Regions from separate parts of the Paenibacillus sp. FSL R7-0345 genome, predicted to be linked through region 1. Evidence: riboswitches for the same ligand, from Rfam matches in the RefSeq annotation. Region 1 holds a riboswitch; each other region holds the start of a gene.
What was found. A riboswitch is a leader RNA that binds a small molecule or an ion and turns the genes downstream of it on or off. The one in region 1 is predicted to bind cyclic di-AMP.
Positions count from the first base shown of each region.

Region 2: linked by a shared signal. The riboswitch ahead of NST84_RS00515 (C40 family peptidase) and the one ahead of NST84_RS02490 (hypothetical protein) in region 1 are both predicted to bind cyclic di-AMP.
Region 3: linked by a shared signal. The riboswitch ahead of NST84_RS00155 (G5 domain-containing protein) and the one ahead of NST84_RS02490 (hypothetical protein) in region 1 are both predicted to bind cyclic di-AMP.

Region 1 covers NZ_CP152002.1:573,507-576,782, reverse strand. Annotated here, with positions in the region: gene NST84_RS02505 (ThuA domain-containing protein) at 1-566, opposite strand, end outside; gene ytxJ (bacillithiol system redox-active protein YtxJ) at 804-1,130, shown strand; gene NST84_RS02495 (glutaredoxin family protein) at 1,127-1,366, shown strand; gene NST84_RS02490 (hypothetical protein) at 1,454-1,861, opposite strand; cyclic di-AMP (ydaO/yuaA leader) riboswitch at 1,968-2,167, opposite strand; gene NST84_RS02485 (hypothetical protein) at 2,312-2,518, opposite strand; gene NST84_RS02480 (TraB/GumN family protein) at 2,652-3,276, opposite strand, start outside.
Region 2 covers NZ_CP152002.1:106,610-109,885, reverse strand. Annotated here, with positions in the region: gene NST84_RS00525 (M1 family aminopeptidase) at 1-794, shown strand, start outside; gene NST84_RS00520 (hypothetical protein) at 806-1,636, shown strand; cyclic di-AMP (ydaO/yuaA leader) riboswitch at 1,860-1,998, shown strand; gene NST84_RS00515 (C40 family peptidase) at 2,071-2,499, shown strand; cyclic di-AMP (ydaO/yuaA leader) riboswitch at 2,879-3,023, shown strand; gene NST84_RS00510 (C40 family peptidase) at 3,071-3,276, shown strand, end outside.
Region 3 covers NZ_CP152002.1:33,929-37,204, reverse strand. Annotated here, with positions in the region: gene NST84_RS00155 (G5 domain-containing protein) at 145-1,311, opposite strand; cyclic di-AMP (ydaO/yuaA leader) riboswitch at 1,603-1,832, opposite strand; gene NST84_RS00150 (TatD family hydrolase) at 2,031-2,801, opposite strand; gene NST84_RS00145 (HD domain-containing protein) at 2,856-3,276, opposite strand, start outside.

The DNA of each region.
Region 1 (3,276 bases):
TGATGCCCCGGCATCAGGTAGGCGACCCGTCCAAGCCCGAATTCGTGGCACCAGGCAGCCTGCCGCATCGCTCCCCCGTGCAGATATTCCGCCAGCACCGTTGTCTCAAAATACGGCTGCATATCAAAGTAGTACGGCTCGTCCTCGATTACAAAATCCTCAATCCCCTGGACAATCGGATGCTCCCGGACCGCCGCCGGAATATTGATTCCAAGCGCCGTATAGTCAGGGTGATGGGTAAAATGTCCGCCCAGCATCACACCAAGCTCCTGATTACGCTGCATGGAGATGCCGTTATGGACAACCAGCAGGCCGCCGCCACCTGCTACATATGACAGCAGCGCCCCGCTGTGGGCAGGTGCAATTTTGTGGTCGGAGAACTCCGTGTAAGACACAACCAGCGAATATTCCGCCAGTGTCTGCGGGTTCAGCAGCCCGAAATCCTCGGAAGGCTCAACCGTAAAGGCAGGCGACAGAATCTCCTTAAACTCCTCGTCCACTCCGGCAAAAGGATGATATTTCACGTCGGTATAGCTGCCCAGTGCAAGGGCTTTCAATTCTGGCATCAGAGATCACACCTCTTTCCTTTCAAGGCTGTTTTGACCGTAAAGCCTGTCTCCCTCACCTTAGCACGCCCCCCAGGTTTTTACAACGTTCGGAAGCTCCCGGATGGCGGCAGCGGAATGCTGCAAGCTTTCTTTTGCTTTAATTTTTAACTATGCTACAATCATAGTTACAGGTTAACAGCTATGTTTAACCGGCAGTACTGCTTACTAATTTTGTATCCCAGGAGGGTGATATCGATGTCTATTCAACAGCTGCATACTTCTGACGAACTGCACCAATATGTCGGGCAACCCGGCAAAAAACTGCTTTTCAAGCACAGCACAACCTGCCCGATCAGCGCCAAAGCGCATGAGGAGTTCCAGGCTTATGTTCAAAGCTCGGATACACCGGCAGCGATTGTCCATGTTATTGAGGACCGTCCGGTCTCCAATCAGATTGCCGAGGAGTTCGGCATCAAGCATGAATCCCCGCAGATTTTCCTGCTGGACGGCAGCGAAGTGAGCTGGAACACCTCCCACTGGAAAATTACCCGTAACGCCATCAAGGAGGCCGTTGAGCAATGAGCCAGCCGGTAATTGTCTATTCCACCGCAGGCTGCAGCGACTGCAATCAGGTTAAGCAGCTGCTCACCAATGAGGGCATTCCCTTTGAAGTGCGCGATATTATGGCCAGCGCAGTGTATCAGGAGGAAGTTGAAAAGCTTGGTTTCATGGGTATCCCTGTAACGGTATCCGGCGACCGTGCCATTAAAGGCTTCAACCTGCCTGAGCTTCAGGAACTGATTGCGGCTGCAAGGTAACGTCACTTTTTACTCTGTACAATAAAAAGGTATTCCCTGGTCCGAAGCCCGGGGAATACCTTTTTTATTATCATTGCCGGCCTTTCGTTATTCGCACTCCGCCGCCAGATGCCCCACCTGCCCGCTGTGGCTGTAGATCACATTGTCAGCCCCAAGCCCTTTGTAGACTAACCTTGGTCTCATGGAGGTTGTAATTACGGAAATCGGCCCGCTCGTCCATGTCCGGCACATCTGCACATACCGGCAGCATAAGGCGACACTGCTCTCGAACAGATAGATCCGGCCTACCGGGAACGGCGGTCTGAGCCAGGTGTTCAGATGCCGGGTATCCACTTCAAAAATCACCTCAACCCCCAGCTCTGTCAGCCGCTGCTTCTCGGCCGGATTATTGGCGAGGCCTGCGAATCTGCAGCCTTTCATTTTGAGCAGCTTGATAAATTGCTCTCCCGCCTTTGTCGGTGCACAGATTAGTGCATAGTCCTCCTGAACGTCCATTTCCGTCTCCCCTTCCCCTTGCTTCTCTATCTGAATTTATCTATTAAAACACAGCAAAAAACCACAAAGGATTCCCTTTGTGGTCCAGTTAACGGTCACAATGCGCTGATCCTCTCTACAATACGCTTACGAGGTTAGCTGACGGATTCGGGCGTTGAGAGTCGCCCTACCTGTCTGCCGTATTGAGAGTTCACTTCTCATTCAGCTTTCAGGATTCACCCCATAACCGGCCCGGCCTGTTTGCCCCGGCCTCCGGTTGTTGGTTCCCCCGCTTTCCATTACACGGAAATTAAGCGGATATCTTATGAAGTTAGCTTAAACAGATGTATCATACCTTTTGCAGCACCTGCTTGTAAATCGTCAAACCCGGCAAAATAACCTCCGGGGAAGAAGAAAAACACGTAAATAACGCTTACTTTCCGCTTTTACTCTCTGTTTCTTCAAATTGCTTCATTTCTTTTTCCTGCCGGTATTGTTCTTCTTACTGCTCTTGGTAAAACGCAGGAAAGCCATCAGGCAGCCGAGAATCCCCAGACCCAGCAGCAGTGTCTGCAGAGCGCCCAGCAGTGTACTTCCCTCCGGCTGCAGCAGACTGCTGGCTATAATCAGCAGGATGGAAACAGCTACCAGTACAGGTGTTTTTAAATTGATGTTCAAGATTACCACTCCTTAGTACAAAGGTACACTATTGCCGGCGAGATCACCAGCCTTCCGCAGATTAAGCCTTTTTTACACAAAACAAAAACAGGCATCAGCCCTGTCAGGACGATACCCGTTTTTATTATTTCATCTATTTCCGCACTACTGTATATCCCTTATCCTGCAGCAGCTTCACGATGCCGTGCTCACCCAGATAGTGTGCTGCGCCGACTACGATGAAGTACTCCTCGTTTTTGCCGTTCTTGAGATATCCGTCAATTTTGTCGGCCATACCGATGTTGCGGTCAACCAGCATGGCTTTGTAATATTCAGCATCTCCGGAAAAGCTGTTGGTCAGCTGCAGCAGCTGCTCATCATTACCTGATTTCCAGATCTCGGCCATTACATCGACGCTCTCATCAATCTGATCGTAATTTTCAATCGCTGACAGCAGATTAGCCTCCTGCAGCTCTTTGGAGAAGTTGTTGAACATGCCCAGCTGGGATTCGTAGGATTCCAGCTCCATAATCGGAATTTTGCGCTCAATCGCCTTCTGGATAAAGTACAGGTCGATTCCGGCGGAAGCCTCATAGCCGGCCGTCGCTGATTTCAGGCTGCTGAGTGTCGTTTCTGCTACCCAAGGCTTAAACTGGTCCAGTGCATTTGCCTTAACGCCCGCCTGCTTAAGCACCTCGCCCAGCTTGGCATATGTCTCACTGGAGATATGATCCTTCAGCGTCGTACCGTCCTGGTACATACCCATATCCAAAACCAGC
Region 2 (3,276 bases), 470 kb from region 1:
AGATTGGCCATCAGTATTTCTACGGCATGGTGGCCAGTAACGAATTTGAAGAGGCCTGGCTGGATGAAAGCTTTACCTCTTACGCCGAAGACCGCCTGATGGAGCAGGAGTATGGGGTCAGCTCCAACAATACGCTGCAGGCCAGCCTGGTTACGGTCCCTCAGCCGCTAAATCTGGAGACCTGGAAATATGCTGCTGCTGACGGCTACACACGCAATGTATATATCCGCGGCAAGCTGGTACTCAAGGATATCGAGCAGCAGGTCGGCACCAAAACCATGGATGCCATCATGCTGTCCTATGCCCGTAAATACAGGTTCAAACATCCGTCTACGGCTGATTTTCAAAAAGTTGTCGAAAAAGTAACCAAGCAGTCATGGCAGACTTACTTTGACCAGTATGTATACAGCGGCGGAGCACCCGATTTTTCCGTAGACCGCATTACCACCAGCACTGCCAAAAACAGTCCGGACGGCGGAGAAGCCCGCTATGAGGCTACGGTGGAGGTTAGCAATAAGGGCAGCAGCTATGCCAATGTTCCGGTCAAATTCACCTTCACCGACGGGTACACGGTACAGCAATTCTGGAACGGAGAGCAGAAAACGACTGCTTTTCAGCTATCCTACAAAGCCCCTCTGGCCTCTGTTGACATTGATCCCGGACACTCCATTCTCCTGGAGGCTAAGCATCTTAATAATTTCATGCTGGCCGAGCTTGCGCCGAAGACGCTCTCGCGCTGGACGCTAAGTGTAACCAAACTGCTTGAAACTCTGCTCGGAACTCTAGTCTGGTGAGGTGAAGGATAGTGAAAAGAGCGATTTCCCGCAGCTGGATCAGCATGAAGGAGCAATTTTATATTCTGATTCTGCTTTTTATCTACCGGCTGCTCTGGGGCTATTTTTTGTACAGGTTCGTCAGGTCAGCTGTCATTCCGGTCCTGCTGCGTTATCCGGACACCCATGCCGGCGGCAGCGGACTGGGCAGGCTGCTGTATTACATCGAAGGGCAGGCCGCCCTGGGTGCAGATCCGGGGGTCCAGCGCTGGCTCTGGCTGCTGCTCGGGCTGTCTCTGCTGCGGCTGCTGCTCTCCCCCTTTATCCGCGCCGGTCTGCTGCATGAGCTGCATCAGGAGCGCAGGGGGGAGCGCGGACTGTTCTTTTTCCCGGGGATGAAGCTTTACGGGCTCCCGGTGTTTATCTTCAGTCTAGCTGAATGGGCGCTCTCGGCGCTTCCATTTTACTGGCTGCTGCCCAAAATGTATAACCTGCTGTTAGGCGGGCTTCTCGATTATAGGCTCCTGCTGAAGCTTGTGCCTTATCTGCTGGCCTGGATGCTGTATCTGTATATCATCCGTACTGTACTGCTCTACATGCAATTCGGTTATACAGCCGGGACAGGCATGTTCTCCGCGCTGCTGACTTATATGAGGCTGCTTGTTCCTTCTACAGGGGCTTCAATCGCGCTTGGTGCAGGTGGGCTGCTGACATGGCTGCTGTGCGCGTTAACGGGTCTGTTCTATCCGGGACTGCCTGCGCTGCTTCTCCGTCAGGTTGCACCGCTTCCGTCCACCCTGTTCAAAATGTGGGGAATCGCCGCCCAGTATCATCTATGGAGCAGCAAAACATTTCCACAATAATTTTCCGCCAAAACGGCATATTAAAAGAGTCACTGCCTCTGCTTCAGGGGTGTGACTCTTTTGTACTTGGTATTAGAATTACAATGCATTTGCAAAACATCAAAACCTCTGATACAATGATGCCTGTACCATTAGTAACAACTTTGTAATCTTTTGAAACTATTTCGACTAACTGTATGTACCTTATACACTTCAACATTGTCAATCAACAGTCACTGTTCTGGTGCATAAAACGCCAAATTCCCAGCACCGGGAAGTGGGGGAACCATATTTTGGGTGAATTGATCTCGCTTTAGAGGGGTCATAGGGGAACCTTCTACCGAATCCTTAAGCTAACCTCGCAGGCCTTGGAAGGAGTACATCTTTTGAAAAGTCACACATTTTTTCGTACACACCTAAAAAAGAAATGCACCGCAGCAGCGCTGGGTCTTGTGATGGTGTTCACTATGGGGGCCGGAAGTGTCTCTGCTGACTCCAAAATGGATACCGTTATCGCTAAAACCATCGGAGTATCTTATAAAACCGGAGGAACAAGCACTGCCGGATTCGACTGCTCCGGATTTACAAAGTACGTATTCAAGAGCATCGGTCTTACTCTGCCCCGTACCTCCAAAGCACAGTACAGTGTAGGAACAGCTGTTTCCAAAAGCAATCTGCGTGCCGGCGATCTCGTATTCTTCAATACGCTGGGCAGCGGCGTCTCACATGTCGGTATTTACGTCGGTCAAGGAAAATTTGCACAGTCCTCCAGCTCAAAGGGTGTAATCATCAGTTCGCTTAGTCAGGCTTACTGGGCCAACCGCTACGTTGGCGCCAAACGCGTAATGAGCACAACAGCTTACCAGGCTGTCGCTTACGATTGAACATTCCCCACAACTATAACCTCTGACACATAATTGTAACTTATATGGCCCGGACTTGATTATTGCCGTAATCAGCTCCGGGTTTTCCTTTTTTATCCTTATTCTTTCTTTTACACATGTTTAGGGCTTATGAAACACCCCTCTTACTAAAAATTCCAACATTATTTCAGAAAAGGCTTACTTTGCATGTAAATTTGAGCCTTATTAAGCAGAATGCTCTCTTAAAAAGCGCGAATATTATGCACTAATATGTTTTAAGTGATTGCCAACGGCCTCTGTCTTTGCTACAATTATCGCAGTGAGCTTTTAGTAACATTTTTGTAATTATTCAACCGGGTTTTTCAAACGTTTTGTCATAATGTTCTGCCAGCTAATCTAATCAACAGTCGTGCCGAGTTCCCTTACGAAATAAGGGAAACGGGGGAACCGATTTTGGGTGAATTGACCTCCTATTCACAGAGGGGTCATAGGGGACCTTCAACCGAACCCTTAAGCTAACCTCGTAGGCATTTGGAAGGGGTATTTACTTTTGAAGAAGAAGTTAGCCGCCGCACTACTCAGCTTTTCTATTATGCTTACCATCGGGGCAGGAAGCGCTTTCGCTGATTCCAAGATGGATAAAGTCATCGATAAGGCCATCGGTACCAAGTACGTATCCGGCGGAGTATCGACTAATGGTTTTGACTGCTCCGGTTTCACCATGTACGTATTTGATAAGATCGGCATTAACCTGCCGCATCAATCCGGCTCCCAATACCAGATGGGTACTGCTATCTC
Region 3 (3,276 bases), 540 kb from region 1:
ATGCTCCTTCCCTTACAACACAAAAAGAAGAGGATTCGCTCCTCTTCTTTTTGGCTAAAGAATGTATAAGTGATGAGCTAGCCCGTTCATAAAGTGCTATCCCCACTATATCTTATAAACCGCTAATTTGCAAAAGACGTGGCCTTAATTCAGCTCCGGCTTCACTGGTCCAATGACGTATACCGTCCGGGACTTCCGTCCGAAATTACGGGCGTGGCTTAGTGAATCGTAGTAGACATCGATCTTGTTGCCTTTAATGGCACCGCCTGTATCCTCTGCACGGCGGAATCCCAATCCCTCAATGTACACCCACCAGCCGATAGGTATTACATCCGGATCTACAGCAATGGTACGGCCTTCAGTTACGCGTGTTCCAGAAGCCGTCTTGGTTCCAATACCGGGCTCTTCTGAAGAGTAAGCCGTCATCGAAACATTCTTGATCATTCTCTTGTACTCAAAGTCTACGCCTGCCTTATGCGCGACGTTCGTTGTTGCTGCTACTTTTTTAGCAGAGCTGGAGGTAGTTGTTTTGGTTTGGGTTGGGGTTGTTGCTGCAGCAACAACAGGTGTCGGAAGCTTCTTGGTACCAACGGCAATAATCTTGTCTTTGGTCACAGTCTGCACTTCCTTGCCGATCATGGTCTTGGAGACCAGTTCACCATCCTGATAGATCTTCTGGTAATGCTGGATGATGGCGCCCGGCTTGCCTGCCTGTGCAACTCTTACGTCTCCCTTATACAGGGAAGGATCTGCGGTTTTGATGACTTTGAAAGGCAAGCTTACTGTCTGCTGTACCGTTTGTTTGGTAATACGGACAATCTTGACTTTCATGTCAGATGTAACTGCGGTATCTAGCGAAGGGAAAATCTTGTCGTCGCCATCCAGACTGTAGCCCAGCTTGGATATGGCATCCCCGAGCGATTCCTCGGTGGTGTACAGCGTCTTAGTTGCGCCGTCTGCAGTAAGCGTAAGCTTCTGCGCACGGGTAATCGTAACACGGTCGCCGTCCTGTATTTCATCGCTAAGGCCTATGGATACTTGGTCATGCGCTGTAAGGCTAATCTGTTCCTTAGCCAGCACGTCGCTGAGCAGCGATTCACGCGTTTCAAGCGTACGCACTTCTCCGTCTATTACTAAGTTAATTACTTTATTGCCTTGGCCGTGTACGTACAGCAGAATTAACAGCGCGATAACAATCGATACCGCACCTGCAAGTGAAAGTACGCGAGGATTCACCTGCTTTAACCGTAATGCGAAAGACCTGCTGGATGATTGCGAATCATGGGATACTTCTGGTTGGAATACGCCCATTCTCTCCATCCTCCTTACATAGCCCCGTCGTCCAAATAGTATATCAAAGTTGACTGAATCATATCTGACGAAACTAGGTTTGAGATTGCAACAGGATACGCCCGCATAACTTCAGCGTTTCCTGCTCATGGATCGCCTGCCCGGCATAAGAACTCCCACAACCTGTTATATAACAGTATGCTGGGGACAGCCGCATTATTCATAACAAAAAAAGCCAAAAAGAGTTCTATAGAGGACTCTTTCGTGGCTTCTCCGGGTGTTAGAATACGCGGGAATGTTTATGCACGAGGTTTCCTCTCTTACTTGCGCTTACGGGGTTAGCTGTCGGGTTCGGGCATAAGAGAGACGCCCTATCTCAGGTCACCCGCTCACGGCGGTTGCCCTCAAATTCACCCCAAAGACCACGTGAAGAAATCAAATAATGTCTGCGGCACATCTTGTGTTGTACTCTATGTACGCCCATGCGGCAGTGCAATATTGGTTCCCCCGTTCTCCATACGGAGACTCAGCGAGACGATCCATGAATCAGTGACTGTCACAGTAACAACAGCTCACTGCACTGAAAAGATGATATCCTGTTTTGATGCATGTTGTAAAGGACGGTTCAACCACGTTTACGCAAAAAAATGATTAAAATATTGTAATATTCGTCCATTTTAAGATTAAAATGATTTAATATATCGGTTATACTTCTTTTTTCACCGGTTTTCCTCCCGATTTCAGACAATCCCAAATCGTACCAGTGCGTTCGCATACGTAATTTCCGCTAATTCCTGTAAATCAATCCCTTTTATTTCCGCCGCTGCTTCTGCAACTAATTTAACATAACTGCTCTCATTCCGCTTGCCTCTGAAGGGGTGTGGAGTCAGATAGGGGGAGTCTGTTTCGATCAGCAGGCGGTCCAGCGGCGTCTTCGCCAGCACCTCTTTGGGCACCCTGGCGTTCTTGAATGTGATTGGCCCGCCGAAGCCCAGATGAAAGTCCAGGTCGAGACACATTTTTGCCGTTTCCCAGCTGCCTGAGAAAGAGTGCATAACCCCGCCCACTTCATTTGCCTTCTCTTCCCGCAAAATCCTTACTACGTCCTCATGGGCATCACGGTTATGAATACAGATTGGCATGTTCAGCTCCCGGGCCAGCCCGATCTGCTTGCGGAGTACTTTATGCTGTACCTCTTTCGGAGAAGTATCCCAGTAATAATCCAGACCGATTTCCCCGATGGCAACCACCTTCGGATGACTGCACAGCGAAGCGATCCATTCCAGATCCCCCTCCATCATGTCAATAGCATCAACCGGATGCCAGCCGACAGCTGCATAAATATAATCATAGGTCTCGGCCAGCTTCATGGTTGTGGGGATGGTTTCCCGGTTAAAACCGATATTGATCATCTTTGTTACTCCGGCCTCCCTTGCCCGGGAGATCACTTCCTCGCGGTCTTCATCAAATTGTGGAGCATCCAGATGGGTATGTGTGTCAAATAGTCGCATAGTGCAGCTTCCTTTCTTTCTTCATTTCTATGATGAATGCCAACTTTTTTTGTATTATTTTGCAAAAATCTCGGCCACTGACGTTGGCAGCTGCGCAAGTGCCTTATTCAGCTTGTCCTGCGGGAAATACAAGTGGTATCTGCCGCGGTGAATTCCGCTGATAGAGCGTACAATATCGGAAACCTCGGAGATTTCCTTCAGCCTGTCATGGCGGTCCAGCAGCAGAATCTGTTTACTGTCGAAAGCATCTCCCGGACGGAATACATCATAGGGAAGATCTGTCGGAAAATCAATTTCAAGGTCGTATTCTGCATTCAGCCCGGCTGCGGCAAAGCTGCGGCGGATTTCGTCAATTCTCTCCGCGTCCAGGTTCTCGATCTCTACATATTTATACAGTTTACGGTGTATAAACCGGCAGCACAAGTCGCTCAGCAGCTCATCCTGCTCCAGTGTCCACTGCATAAAGACCGTCTGA